Linked DNA regions of Cellvibrio sp. PSBB006. The protein of the gene in region 1 binds, or shares a complex with, the protein of each later gene. Links are inferred from orthologs where the notes say so. Each region holds a gene or a part of one and is shown on either strand. Other genes may lie near its edges.

The links. The genes of interacting proteins can lie anywhere in the genome.
Region 2: the proteins of holA (region 1) and CBR65_RS02305 are in contact, whole or in part, in a cryo-EM structure (PDB 8GIZ), measured with the Escherichia coli proteins. The link is inferred for Cellvibrio sp. PSBB006 from one-to-one orthologs.
Region 3: the proteins of holA (region 1) and dnaX are in contact, whole or in part, in a cryo-EM structure (PDB 8GIZ), measured with the Escherichia coli proteins. The link is inferred for Cellvibrio sp. PSBB006 from one-to-one orthologs.

The regions. Positions count from the first base shown.
Region 1 is NZ_CP021382.1:2,291,944-2,297,870, forward strand. The notes cover bases 1,716-4,630. They hold holA (DNA polymerase III subunit delta), read left to right. Parts: upstream 1,716-2,605; coding sequence 2,606-3,655; downstream 3,656-4,630. Other genes in these bases: leuS (leucine--tRNA ligase), read left to right, coding at 1,716-1,992; lptE (LPS assembly lipoprotein LptE), read left to right, coding at 2,098-2,625; CBR65_RS09535 (GDSL-type esterase/lipase family protein), read left to right, coding at 3,725-4,480; CBR65_RS09540 (SGNH/GDSL hydrolase family protein), read left to right, coding at 4,620-4,630. Outside these bases: more of leuS, read left to right, coding at 1-1,715; more of CBR65_RS09540, read left to right, coding at 4,631-5,624. UniProt on the Escherichia coli protein: Part of the beta sliding clamp loading complex, which hydrolyzes ATP to load the beta clamp onto primed DNA to form the DNA replication pre-initiation complex.
Region 2 is NZ_CP021382.1:503,129-506,739, forward strand. Bases 1-2,854 are described here. They hold CBR65_RS02305 (DNA polymerase III subunit delta'), read left to right. Parts: upstream 1-841; coding sequence 842-1,867; downstream 1,868-2,854. Other genes in these bases: tmk (dTMP kinase), read left to right, coding at 1-86; CBR65_RS02300 (pseudouridine synthase), read right to left, coding at 101-739; CBR65_RS02310 (PilZ domain-containing protein), read left to right, coding at 1,920-2,273; CBR65_RS02315 (TatD family hydrolase), read left to right, coding at 2,365-2,854. In the rest of the region: more of CBR65_RS02315, read left to right, coding at 2,855-3,156; CBR65_RS02320 (dUTP diphosphatase), read left to right, coding at 3,175-3,611. UniProt on the Escherichia coli protein: Part of the beta sliding clamp loading complex, which hydrolyzes ATP to load the beta clamp onto primed DNA to form the DNA replication pre-initiation complex.
Region 3 is NZ_CP021382.1:1,577,908-1,581,562, reverse strand. The notes cover bases 1-2,898. They hold dnaX (DNA polymerase III subunit gamma/tau), read left to right. Parts: upstream 1-381; coding sequence 382-2,415; downstream 2,416-2,898. Other genes in these bases: recR (recombination mediator RecR), read left to right, coding at 2,812-2,898; CBR65_RS06575 (YbaB/EbfC family nucleoid-associated protein), read left to right, coding at 2,455-2,775. Outside these bases: more of recR, read left to right, coding at 2,899-3,405; rnd (ribonuclease D), read left to right, coding at 3,405-3,655. UniProt on the Escherichia coli protein: Part of the beta sliding clamp loading complex, which hydrolyzes ATP to load the beta clamp onto primed DNA to form the DNA replication pre-initiation complex.

The DNA of each region.
Region 1 (5,927 bases):
TGGGACCCGGTGGACCAGACGGTGCTTGCCAACGAACAGGTGATCGACGGCCGCGGCTGGCGCTCCGGCGCATTGGTGGAGCGCAAGGAAATCCCCCAGTGGTTTATCAAAATTACGGCTTACGCCGAGGAGCTGCTGGAAGATCTGGACAAGCTGCCCAACTGGCCTGAGCAGGTGAAAACCATGCAGCGCAACTGGATCGGCAAAAGCCGCGGTCTGGAGATGCGCTTTGACTTGACCGAACCGGTCGGCAAGTTTGACGGCTTCGAGATCTACACCACCCGCCCGGATACCTTGATGGGCGTCACCTATGTGAGCCTGGCAGCGGAGCATCCTATTGCCAAATTGCTGGCTGAAACCAATCTCCAACTTGCGCAGTTTATTGCCGATTGCAAAGTGCAATCTGTGGCCGAAGCCGATATGGCCACCATGGAAAAACGCGGCATGGATACCGGCATCAAAGCCCTGCATCCCATTACCGGCGAACCGGTCGCTGTGTGGGTCGCCAACTATGTGCTGATGGATTACGGCTCAGGGGCGGTGATGGCAGTACCGGCCCACGACCAGCGTGATTACGAATTTGCCCAAAAATACAACTTGCCAATTCAGCAGGTCATCGCGCCACAAAACGGCGAAGAGATCGACTTGAATAAAGCCGCCTTTGTGGAAAAAGGGTTACTGGTTAATTCAGGCGAGTACGACGGTCTCGACTTCAACGCTGCCTTTGATGCAATTGCCAGTACCCTGGAAGCAGCCAAAAAAGGCCAGGTAAAAGTTAACTACCGTTTGCGCGACTGGGGCGTTTCACGTCAGCGTTATTGGGGTGCGCCCATCCCGATGTTCAATTTACCCGAAGGCGGTGAGATTCCCGTGCCGGCGCACAAACTGCCTGTAATGCTGCCGGAAGATGTTGTGATGAACGGCGTGCAATCGCCGATCAAGGCCGATCCCGAATGGCGTAAAGATGAGCTGGACGGTAAAACCGTTGAGCGCGAAACCGACACCTTCGATACCTTTATGGAGTCGAGCTGGTATTACGCACGCTACACCTGCCCGAATTTCACTGAGGGCATGATCGATAAAGCGGCCGCTGATTACTGGCTGCCGGTAGATCAATATGTCGGCGGCATCGAACATGCGATTCTGCATTTGCTCTATTCCCGCTTCTTTCACAAATTGATGCGCGATGAAGGTTTGGTCAGTTGTGACGAGCCCTTCGAGCGTTTGCTGTGCCAGGGCATGGTGTTGAAAGACGGCACCAAGATGAGCAAGTCCAAAGGCAACACGGTGGACCCGGAAGAATTAATCAACCAGTACGGCGCGGACACTGTGCGCCTGTTTTCCATGTTTGCGGCACCGCCAGAACAGAGCATGGAATGGAGCGATTCCGGCGTGGCCGGCGCCTATCGCTTTTTGCAGCGATTGTGGAAAGCGGTAGAAGGTCACATCAACGCTGGCACACCCGGCAAGCTGGATGCCACCAATCTGTCGCAGGCGCAGAAAGATCTGCGCCGCAAGACCCATGAAACCATCGCCAAGGTCAGTGACGATTACGGTCGCCGCCAAACATTTAACACCGCTATTGCAGCGACCATGGAGCTGCTTAACGAAGTGAGCAAATTGGCCGACCGCGCCAATCCGCAAGGTCTGGCGGTGGAGCGCGAAGCGCTGGAGACGGCGATCCTGGTGCTCGCACCTATCGTGCCGCATATTACCCAGTCACTTTGGCATTCTCTGGGTCATAACGACATTCCGTTGACCGCCAGCTGGCCGACACTGGATGAGTCCGCGCTGGTGCGTTCAAGCATCGAGATTGTTGTGCAGGTAAACGGCAAGGTGCGCAGCAAACTAGACGCGCCCATAGACGCGCCGCAAAAGACCCTGGAAGAGATGGCGCTGGCCCAGGACAACGTGCAACGTTTTCTGGACGGCATCACCGTGCGCAAGGTGATCGTCGTGCCCAACAAACTGGTCAATATCGTCGCCAATTAAATGTTTGATCGTAGGTCGGATTAGCCACAGGCGTAATCCGACAACTATTTATCGCGGCTTCTATTTATCGTAGCGCCGCCCACTCCACACCCGATCAGGAATGTTATGAATAAAATTATCGCCTGTTTACTGATAACCAGCCTGATCAGCGCCTGCGGTTGGCATTTACGCGGTTCCACCAATTTGCCAACTAATATCGATAGCATTTTTGTCACCGCTGAAGACGCTCACGGCGCACTGATTACCGAAGTCAAACAATTACTCAAAGCCAACAAGGTAACCGCGGCGGAAGAAGCAAGCGCAGCGCCTTATTCTCTGGTGATTGTAGAAGAGCGCGATGACCGCCGCACTGCCGGCGTGGGCAGCGATGCGCTCACCAGCGCCTACCAGATCATCCTTTCTGTGGATTACGAAATCCGCAACCGCGAAGGCGTGTTGCTCGCGCCCATGACCACCGCCACCAATGCGCGTACCTACGACTACAGTGCCGGCAATGCCAGCAGCGCCTCTCAGGAAGAGGCTTTGTTGCTGCGCGAAATGCGCCGCGATATTGCACAACAAATGTTACGCCGCTTGCAGGCCGTGAGTGTCAACTCAGCAGCCGAGGCCACCGATGGCCAAACTGCGCCCTGAACAGCTGAGCCAGGCGCTCAGCAAACAACTGGCTCCGATTTACCTCGTCAGCGGCGATGAACCACTGCTGATCCAGGAAGCCTGTGACGCAATTCGCCAGGCTGCGCGCCAGGCCGGGTTTAGCGAGCGCGAGCTCTACCATGTCGACAACAGTTTTGAGTGGGGCCAGTTACTCGCGGCAGCTAACAGCTTGTCTTTGTTTGCCGAGAAAAAAATCATCGAACTGCGTATGCCCAACGGCAAACCTGGCGATAAAGGCGGCAAAGCGCTGATTGAATACGCCCAGTCACCCGCCAGCGATAATCTGCTACTCGTGGTCACTGATAAACTCGATGGCGCCACGCAAAAAAGCAAATGGTTTAAGGCGCTCGACGAAGCCGGTATTCATGTTCAAGTCTGGCCGATTACACCGGCACAATTGCCGCGCTGGATCGGCACACGCTTGCAACAAGCCGGCCTGCGTGCCGACAGCAGCGCCATTGATTTGCTGGCATCGCGTATTGAAGGCAACCTGCTCGCCGCTGCGCAGGAAATTGAAAAATTAAAACTGCTGACCAATGACAAAGTGGTCAGCTATGAATTGATGGCTTCTGTAGTTGCTGACAGTGCGCGCTACGATGTCTTTGGACTTGCAGATAAAGCTCTACATGGTGATGCCCGCGCGGCGGTCAAGACACTCCACGGGCTAAAAACTGAAGGGACTGAACCAATCAATATCTTGTGGGCTATTACACGCGATATTCGCAGCCTGGTGCAGATTTCGCTCGCGGTAAGCCAGGGAAAACATTTTGATTGGGCGGCAAAGCAAGCCGGTGTTTGGGATAAACGCCAGCCCTTAATTAAAGCAGCCTTGCAGCGTTTAAAACCCGCACAGTTGCAACAGTTATTGCGCAAAGCCAATGGCATCGATAAAGCAGTCAAAGGTATGCGCAATGCCGAACCCTGGGATGAACTGCTGGATTTAATTTTGAACCTGGCTGGCGTACACAGCTTGCATCCGAGCAATGATCGTCTCGCATTAAAGATTTAACACGTTTAATAAAAAGCCCACCCACAAAACATTCCATTGAAAAGAGAACCTGACCACTGGAGCTACCCGATGATAAAAACAATCTTAATATCTAACCGGTTACATCACATTGTACTCACGACATTATTAGTCCTGTTTGCAACTGCCGGCTGCGCCGACGATAAACCCGCACCGGCATCGACCATCCCGGCTCCACGCACCATTGAGTATTCCTGGATGTCCGTAGAGCAATGGCACCAGAAATTTGCCGAGGATGTGGCGGTTGCGCGCGCGGGCGACGTGAATTTATTGTTTGTAGGCGACTCCATCACAGAGGGTTGGCCAGCGCCGCTGTGGCAAAAATATTTTGCACCTTACAAAGCGGCCAATTTCGGCGTAGGTGGCGATCAAACCGGTAATGTGTTGTGGCGCCTGGAAAATGGCGACATCGAAAAATTGAATCCCAAAGTCGTCGTGCTGATGATTGGCATCAATAACTTCGGACTCAACAACGAAGGCCCCGAAGAAGTCTTCCAAGGTGTGAAAGCGGTGGTCACCACATTGCGCACGGCCTTTCCTGATGCAAAGATTTTAGTGAACGGCATCTTCCCTTATCAGGAAACCGCGCAAAGCCCCATGCGTGCTCCCATCATTAAAGCTAATCAGCTCATTAACACTCTGGATGATGGCAAGCATGTTTTCTTTCATGACTATGGTCATCTGATGTTGCAAGACGACGGCTCGATTTCCCCGGAAATCATGCCTGACTTTTTACATCCCGCCGAGCCCGGTTATCAAATCTGGGCTGATGCGATGATGCCGACACTACGGAAATGGCTGGATTAAATTGTTTCGACTTCAGACGAGCGTTTCTATGCAAACTTTTTGGTTTAAAAATTTAGCCTTGTTGAGCAGGCGATACGCAAGCTTAATTGTCATGTCCTGCCTTGGCTGCGCAACAACCTCTCCTACCACTGACAAAGCCATGAACGATACGATTATCTCCCGCTTTTCAATGACCAATCCGCTCGTGCAAACCATAGGGCGGACAGAACCGCTCGCCGATGGCAGTGTGCGTTTTGCCTACCCAGGTGTTACCACTCGCTTTAACGTCAGCGGTAAAGCATTTTGGTTACAAGCGCGCAGCACCAGTGATCAAAGTTATCTGGAAATTATTGTTGATAACACAGAGCCGCAGGTTATTCAGCTTTCCAGTCAAAGTCAGCGCATTCCCCTGGTTTTTGAAACACCCTCACCGCACCAGGTGGCCATCATCCACCGCGGCGAAACCTGGCACGGTGTGGTAACCCTTGAGCATATTGAAATTGCCGACGGTGGCTTGCTCGATCCATCCCCGTTGCCTCACAAGCGGATGCTGATCCTGGGCGATTCTGTCACCTGCGGTGAAGCCATTGAACGCACCGCTGATTGCAAGAAAACCACCCGCTGGTGGAATCCTCGGTTGTCCTACGGCATGCTCACGGCGGCTGCTCTGGACGCACAAGTGAACCTGGTTTGTTACGGTGGGCGCGGCTTGGTGCGCAGCTGGAATGGTCGAACCGATGAACTGAACCTGCCGGACTACGCCGAGCTGACAATCGCTGACCCGGCATCGTCAGTGGTGTGGGACCATGGAAATTACACGCCCGACCTGATCCTCAGTGCGATAGGTACAAATGATTTCAGCCAGGGCATTCCCGAACGGGAAGACTATGTCAGCACCTACGTGGCGTTAATCAAGCGCTTATTTGAGCTGTACCCCAAAACACATATCGTGTTGACTGAGGGCGCGATATTGAGCGGGGAGAAAAAGGCGGCCCTCACGGCGTACTTGACGGAAGTTCAGCAACGCGTCGCCAGCCCCCGGCTTCATCTGGTAACGTCCAACCATTACCCGGGAGATACCTGTGATGCACACCCAACCAAAGCACAACACGCTGCTATGGCAAAAGACCTGGCCCCTCACCTGAAACGCATCATGCATTGGTAGTCCTGAGCATACGCCTGGGCGACAGGCGTACGCTTCCCCCTCGTTTTAATAATTCTTCTTCATAAAATTCGGCGCCATCCATCCAGATGGAATCAAAAAAGCCCGGCGCGCAAAATATCCTTCTCGACTTATAGTCTTTATGAATATCTATGTGCTATGTTTGCTTGTACACATGTACCTCAGCAAAGTTTCACTGGTATACATGTGCAGTACCTTGGCTCGAACTGCCCGAATATTCATCCCTAAAAATGAATTTACCGGCAAGCGAGCACGCATGAAATTCGTTGTTAAGACGCAGTCAAT
Region 2 (3,611 bases), 1.8 Mb from region 1 along the record:
CACGTTATGCGGTGGTTAATGCGGGGCAGCCATTAGTCGCTGTGCAGCAGGATATTGATCGGGTGTTGCAAGCGTTGCTTGGCTAGCCGTTGTTAGCACATCAGAAAGCTGGCGGGCAGTGTATGTTCACCGGTTGATTGGTAATGGGGTGATCAAAGAAAATCTGTTGCGCGTGTAGCAGCAGGCGAGGGGCCTGTTCCTGGATGTCCACCGGCGCGTAGAGCCTGTCGCCCACAATCGGATGCCCCAGTGCCAGCATATGAACGCGCAATTGATGTGTCCTGCCGCTGACCGGTTCCAGTAATACCCGGGTGGTTTGTGTATCCGCATCCCGTTCCATCACGCGATAACGGGTATGTGCCGCTTTGCCTTGCTCAAAACACACTTTTTGCAGCGGGCGATTTGGCCAATCGCAAATCAAGGGCAATGTAACTTCTCCCTCATCCTGCTCCATCAGGCCGGACACCACCGCCACATAACGCTTATGCACGCCGCGCGTCTCAAACTGCTTGGTGAGGGTGCGCAGGGTGATGTAGTTAAGCGGAAACATAACAATGCCAGAGGTGCCCTGGTCCAGCCGATGTACAACCCGGGCATTGGGAAATGGGCCAAGAGCCCGGCGAATCAGGCAATCCTGGTTGTCCGGCCCCTTACCGGGAACGGTGAGCAACCCGGCAGGTTTGTTGAGGATCAGCAGATCGTCGTCGCGGTAAAGAATGTCCAGAGTGTGCTCAGTCATAATCGGCTGGTTCGCTAAAAAGGCGGCGATTATCGCAAATAATTGCTAAGCTTGCGCCCGAATTGATGTTTTTAACTGATTTTTCCAATGAGCTTTTCCGGCATGAGTGACTTCCCCGCATTACCCTATCCCTGGCAACAAGGCGATTGGCAGCAGATTTGCGCTCAACAGGCAGCGAATAAGTTACCCCATGCGCTGATGCTCGCGGGGCCTAAAGGTATCGGTAAGCGCCACCTGGCAGAAGCTCTTGCCCATTTATTGTTGTGTCTTTCGCCTGTTGAGGGCACGCCCTGCGGTAAATGCCGTTCTTGCCAATTAAATCACGCTCAAACCCACCCTGATTTCCTGATGCTTGAGCCGGAAGAGGGCAGCAAGGCTATCAAGGTAGATCAGGTGCGCGGCCTGATCGAATCTCTGGGGAAAACGGCGCAGCAGGGAGGGTACAAGGTTCTCGTGCTGGAGCCGGCGGAGGCCATGAATATCAACTCCGCCAATGCCTTACTCAAGTCTCTGGAGGAGCCGGCGGACAATACATTATTGATTCTGGTCAGCCATACCCCAAGTGCTGTTTTACCCACTATTCGCAGTCGCTGTCAGCTACGATTGCTGGCTATGCCGCGCGAAGAGCAGGTTTTGCATTGGCTTACGCCGTTGATGACCGGCTCAAGTGTTCAACCGAAAGAGGTATTGTTCGTCGCTCGTGGCGCGCCGCTGACCGCGTTGGCGTTGTTGGAAGGCGATGCACTGGAGCGCTACCAGCAATTACAGGATAACCTGGCGCGTTTGACGCTTGGCCAGCTCTCCGCCATTGAGCTTGCGCAGCAGTGGCATGGTGATGATGTAGTGGCGATCATCGAATGGTTTCTGGGTTGGCTGCACGGGTTGGCGCGTTGGCGGGTCGGCATGGATGATCCGCAGATCAAGGCACTGCCACCGGAGTTTCGCGAGCGTCTGACGTATGTAGTGCCGGCACTGCTGCATCGTTATATCGAGAAAATCCTGACCAATAAAAAGCAACTGCTGAGCGGGGCGAACCCCAATAAACAGTTGTTATTAGAGGAATTATTTCTCGATTGGGGTGCTTTGTTGCGCGCCAGCACGAATCGGCCGCTGGCGGCTGGACAGTAGTAGACTAATCTATTAGTGTTCTTTCATTGTTTTCGGTTAAACAGGTAGTCCTATGCAAGCGATTGGCGGCGGTGCCCGCAATGGCATTCTTTCTCTGACCATCAAAGACAAGGCGGTGCTTTACGCCGCGTATATGCCGTTTGTGAAAAACGGTGGCATGTTTATCCCCACCAGCAAAAGCTACAAACTGGGCGATGAAGTCTTTATGTTGCTCAGTCTGATGGACGAGTCGGAGAAAATCCCGGTGGCCGGTAAGGTTGTTTGGGTAACTCCCAAGGGTGCGCAGGGCAACCGTGCGGCGGGTATCGGAGTGCAGTTCAGTGACCAGGACAATACCGCCGTGAACAAGATCGAAACCTATCTGGCTGGTTCGCTCTCTTCCGACCGACCCACCCATACCATGTAAAGATTCGTTACAATCGCACCCGGGAAGCCAGGCCAGTCCTGGCTTTTTTACATCCGTATTAACCCATCCGTATTAACCAAGGTTCAGCATTATGTTAGTCGACTCCCATTGCCACCTTGACCGTATTAACCTGACGCCTTACGACGGGGAACTGACCGGTGCAATCCAGGCCGCGCATGCGCGTGGTATCCAACAAATGCTGTGCATCGGCATTAGCCTGGAAAATATCCAGACCGTTATTGATATTGCGCAGCAGCATCCCGGCGTAGTGGCTTCAGTCGGTGTGCATCCCTGCGATGTAAAAGAAGGTACCGCCAGCGCAGAACAATTGCTGCAGTGGTCGCAACAACCCAAAGTGGTTGCGCTGGGGGAAACCGGCCTGGATTATCATTACGAAACGGAAAGCAAAGCGCTGCAACATGAAAGCTTCGCCCTGCATCTGGAGGTGGGTGGTAAAACCGGATTGCCTGTTGTTGTGCACACACGCGAAGCGCGTGACGATACTATCGATTTAATTAAAGCTCACGGCAGTCTCGAACATGCAGGCGTGCTGCATTGTTTTACCGAAGATTGGGATATGGCCAAACGTGCTCTGGACTTGAATTATTACATTTCCATCTCCGGCATTGTCACCTTCAAAAATGCCGAGCAAATTCGCGATGTCGTGCGCAAGATGCCCATTGACCGTTTGCTGGTTGAAACCGATTCACCTTACCTGGCGCCTGTCCCTTATCGCGGCAAACCGAACGAGCCGCGTTACGTGCGCGAAGTGGCCGAGTTTGTGGCCGAGGTGCGCGGCATGGCGTTTGAAGATCTTGCGCAACAAACCACCGACAATTTTTATCGTTTGTTCACACGCGCAAAACAATATTTGCCCCATTAATCCTGAAGAGAAACATTGATGAACGCACAAGCACAACAGATTCAGATCATGCTCGAATTACAAGACAGCATGAACACCAAAGTCACCGCCAACTGGCGCGAACAGGGATACGAATGGTACCGCGCAATTTGGGTCGAGTGTGCGGAATTGATGGATCATTACGGCTGGAAATGGTGGAAAAAACAAACGCCGGATACTGAGCAAGTCGCGTTGGAATTAATTGATATCTGGCATTTTGGTTTGAGTATTTTATTGCAGTCCGGTGAAACCCAGGACGCCATCATTGCGCGCGTACAGAATAATTTATGCATTGTCACTGAGCAGCCAGACTTCCGCCTTGACCTCGAAGCCTTCGCCGGCGCAACCCTCGCGGATCGTCAATTTCACATTGATTTATTCGGCCGTTTGATGGCGGGTGTGGATATGAGTTTTGATCAACTCTATCGCGGTTACGT
Region 3 (3,655 bases), 710 kb from region 1 along the record:
TACTAATTTCCCGGTTGCGATGGATTTACCCGCGATGTGGTTGTGCATCCGCAGTCTTATTCCAAAGCGCCTTGCAATGACCTGCCAAACTGCGGATAATGCGCGCCTCTTGCAACCTGGCCCACGCCTGGATGCAAGCTGCAATGGTGACCTCTCCGGTCCCCTCGCAATAATGACCTGTAAACCCCGCCAGGCCCGGAAGGGAGCAACGGTAGCAGTTAGTTATGTGCCGGGGTGTGGCTGGTTAGGTCGCCACCCATCTTTCCTCCCGTTTCTTTCGCTGTCCTTGTCCAACTTATTTCCCTTTTCCTCCTTTATGTCTATTTCCGTCGCTGGCCGCTATAATCCCCGGCACGTTTTTCCCCGGAGAGTAGCCGTCGCATGAGTTATCAAGTCCTGGCCCGTAAATGGCGTCCTCGCATCTTCCGTGAGATGGTGGGGCAGGAGCACGTGTTGCAGGCATTGATCAATGCGCTGGATCACAACCGTTTACACCATGCTTATCTGTTTACCGGTACCCGTGGGGTAGGTAAGACGACTATCGCGCGGATTCTGGCGAAATGCCTGAATTGCGAGACTGGCGTCAGTTCAGAACCTTGCGGCCAATGCGCGTCCTGTCGTGAGATTGCCGAAGGCCGTTTTGTAGATCTGATCGAAGTGGATGCCGCCTCGCGCACCAAGGTGGAAGATACCCGTGAATTGCTGGAGAACGTGCAGTACGCGCCGACCCGCGGTCGCTATAAGGTTTACCTGATCGACGAAGTTCACATGCTGTCCAACAGCAGCTTCAATGCGCTGCTCAAGACCCTGGAAGAGCCACCACCCCACGTCAAATTCCTGCTGGCGACCACCGACCCGCAAAAGCTGCCGATGACAATTCTGTCGCGCTGTTTGCAGTTCAACCTCAAAAACATGAATCCAGAGCGGATTGTTCAACACTTGAAGTTTGTGTTGGAAAAAGAGCTGGTGCCATTTGAGGAGTCTGCCTTGTGGCAACTGGGTCGGTCTGCTGATGGCAGCATGCGCGATGCCATGAGCCTGACTGACCAGGCGATTGCCTACGGCTCCGGCAAGATTACCGAAGCGGAAGTGCGGGCGATGCTCGGCACGATTGATCAGGGCGCTGTATATGAGATCGTGGATGCGTTGACTTCACTTGATGGTCGGGCGGTGTTGGCGGCGGTAGAGCGTATGTCCGAACATGCGCCTGATTACGCCAGTGCCCTGGCAGAAATGTTGTCGGTGTTACACCGGGTGGCCATTGCCCAGGCATTACCGGAAGCGGTGGATAACAGTTACGGCGACCGCGAGCGCATCATGGCGCTTGCGCAAAGGCTGCCACCGGAAGATGTGCAATTGTTTTACCAGACGGCGTTGCTGGGCCGCCGCGACTTACCGCTGGCACCGGACCCCCGCGCCGGTTTTGAGATGGTCCTGTTGCGGATGCTGGCGTTCAAGCCCCAGGGCGTTCTCGAAATACCGACCAATAGCCTGCCAGCGGCCAGCCGTGCACCGGCTTCGCCGGTTGCAGTCTCATCAACATCGCCTGCCGAGTCGTCGCAAAGCAATTCTGTTTCGGCGCCGGAGACAACGCCGGAGAAACTCCCAACGTCAGTCTCAGCCGACGAACCAAAACAGGAAACTTCGCCCCCCAACCAACCAGCGTCTGCGCAGGCGCCGGCTCACCAAGTGCCAGTGCAGCAAGCGCCGCCCGTCCAGGAAGCCGCAAAACAAACACCGCCGCCTTTTGATGGCCCCTACGACGATGCCGATGCGGGAGCTGCTGCTGACTACGCGGAATACCTGCAATCGCCAGTTGAATATCCTGAGCAAGAGGATTTATCACCAAAAAAGCCTGAGGCGGCACCCGCGCCGCCAGTCAGTGCGCCGCCACCGGTTGTTGAGCCTGTTCAGGAGCCTAAACCCACGGTAATTGCACCAACGGCGCCCGTACAACGGACGCCTGTGCAAGAGGCTCCAGCACATAAAGTGCCTGAAAAGGCGCCTGTACCAAAAATCCCATTGGATCAGGCCGGGCCGGAAACCTGGCCACAGATTTACCTCGGATTGGGCGTAACCGGCATTTTGCAAAGCACGGCGGCCAACTGTCAGATGGTAGAGCGCCAGGGCACCCAATTTACATTTGTTCTGGATAACGCCAACAGCACGCTATACGACGAAGGGCATCAGCAACGCTTGGCTGACCTGTTGAGCGATTACTTTATTGAACGGGTCAAGGTGGTGATCCAACAAGGTCAGGTTACGACGGAGACGCCCGCCGCCATTGCAATCCGTCATCGCCAGGAGCGCCAGGCTGATGCGGTTGCATCCATCAAGAGCGACCCCATTGTCCAACAGTTGATCGAACACTTTGGCGCAACCCTGCGTGAAGATTCCATTACGCCAGTGGGTTGATGCCGACAGCGCTATTTAAATGACAGCAGAGGTGGTGTTATGAAAGGTTTGGGTGACTTGATGAAACAAGCCCAGGAGATGCAAGGCAAGATGCAGCGGATGCAGGAAGAGCTGGCCAGCGCCGAAGTGAAAGGTGAGGCTGGTGCTGGCCTGGTGACAGTGGTTATGACCGGACGCCATGACGTCAAGCGCGTCGCGATTGATGACAGCCTGCTGAGCGAAGACAAGGAAATGCTGGAGGATCTATTGGCCGCTGCAGTTAACGATGCGGTGCGCAAGGTCGAAGCCCATAGCCGTGAACACATGCAAAAGATGACTGCCGGCATGGGTATCCCGCCGGATTTCAAGATGCCGTTTTAAGGCCCTGGCCTGCGACTCGTAACGCGAGATTGATCCATGTTCAGCCCCTTAATTGATGAATTGATGTCCTCGCTGCGCTGCCTGCCCGGCGTCGGCCCTAAATCAGCGCAGCGGATGGCCTTGCATTTGCTGGAGCGCGACCGTGAAGGTGCCGAACGCCTGGCGCACAGTCTGCATAAGGCTGTGGAAGGTGTAGGGCGCTGTCAGCGCTGTCGTACCCTGACGGAACAAACCCTGTGCGGCATTTGCAGCAATACCCGCCGCGAAACCGGTTTGCTCTGCGTAGTGGAAACGCCGGCAGATGTGCTGGCTATCGAGCAGGCGGGCAGTTATCAGGGCAAATATTTTGTGTTGCTGGGGCATTTGTCGCCTATCGATGGCATCGGCCCTGAAGATATCGGCGTGGATCAGTTGATCCAACTATTGCAAAGCGAACCTATCAAGGAAGTCATCCTGGCGACCAACCCTACGGTAGAGGGCGAGGCCACCGCGTTTTATATCAGCGAGCGCGCCAAAAAGCTGGGGGTGGTGGTATCGCGCATCGCCCACGGCGTTCCCTTGGGTGGTGAGTTGGAGTTTATTGATGGCGGCACGCTCGCCCACGCTTTTTCAAGTCGAAGACACGTTTAATGTTGATTCCCACCGAACCCATCTGGATCGATCAGGATACCGAGCTGGCCCGCTTGTGCGCCCAATGGCGGCAACAGGCCGCTATCGCGATTGATACCGAATTTATGCGCAGCAGTACCTTTTATCCTATCGCCGGTTTGATCCAGGTCGGTGACGGGAAAGGTTGTTATCTGATTGACCCGATCGCGATCAAAGACTTTGCACCCTTGTGTGAGCTCTTTCTGGATGAGGCGGTCACCAAGGTATTGCA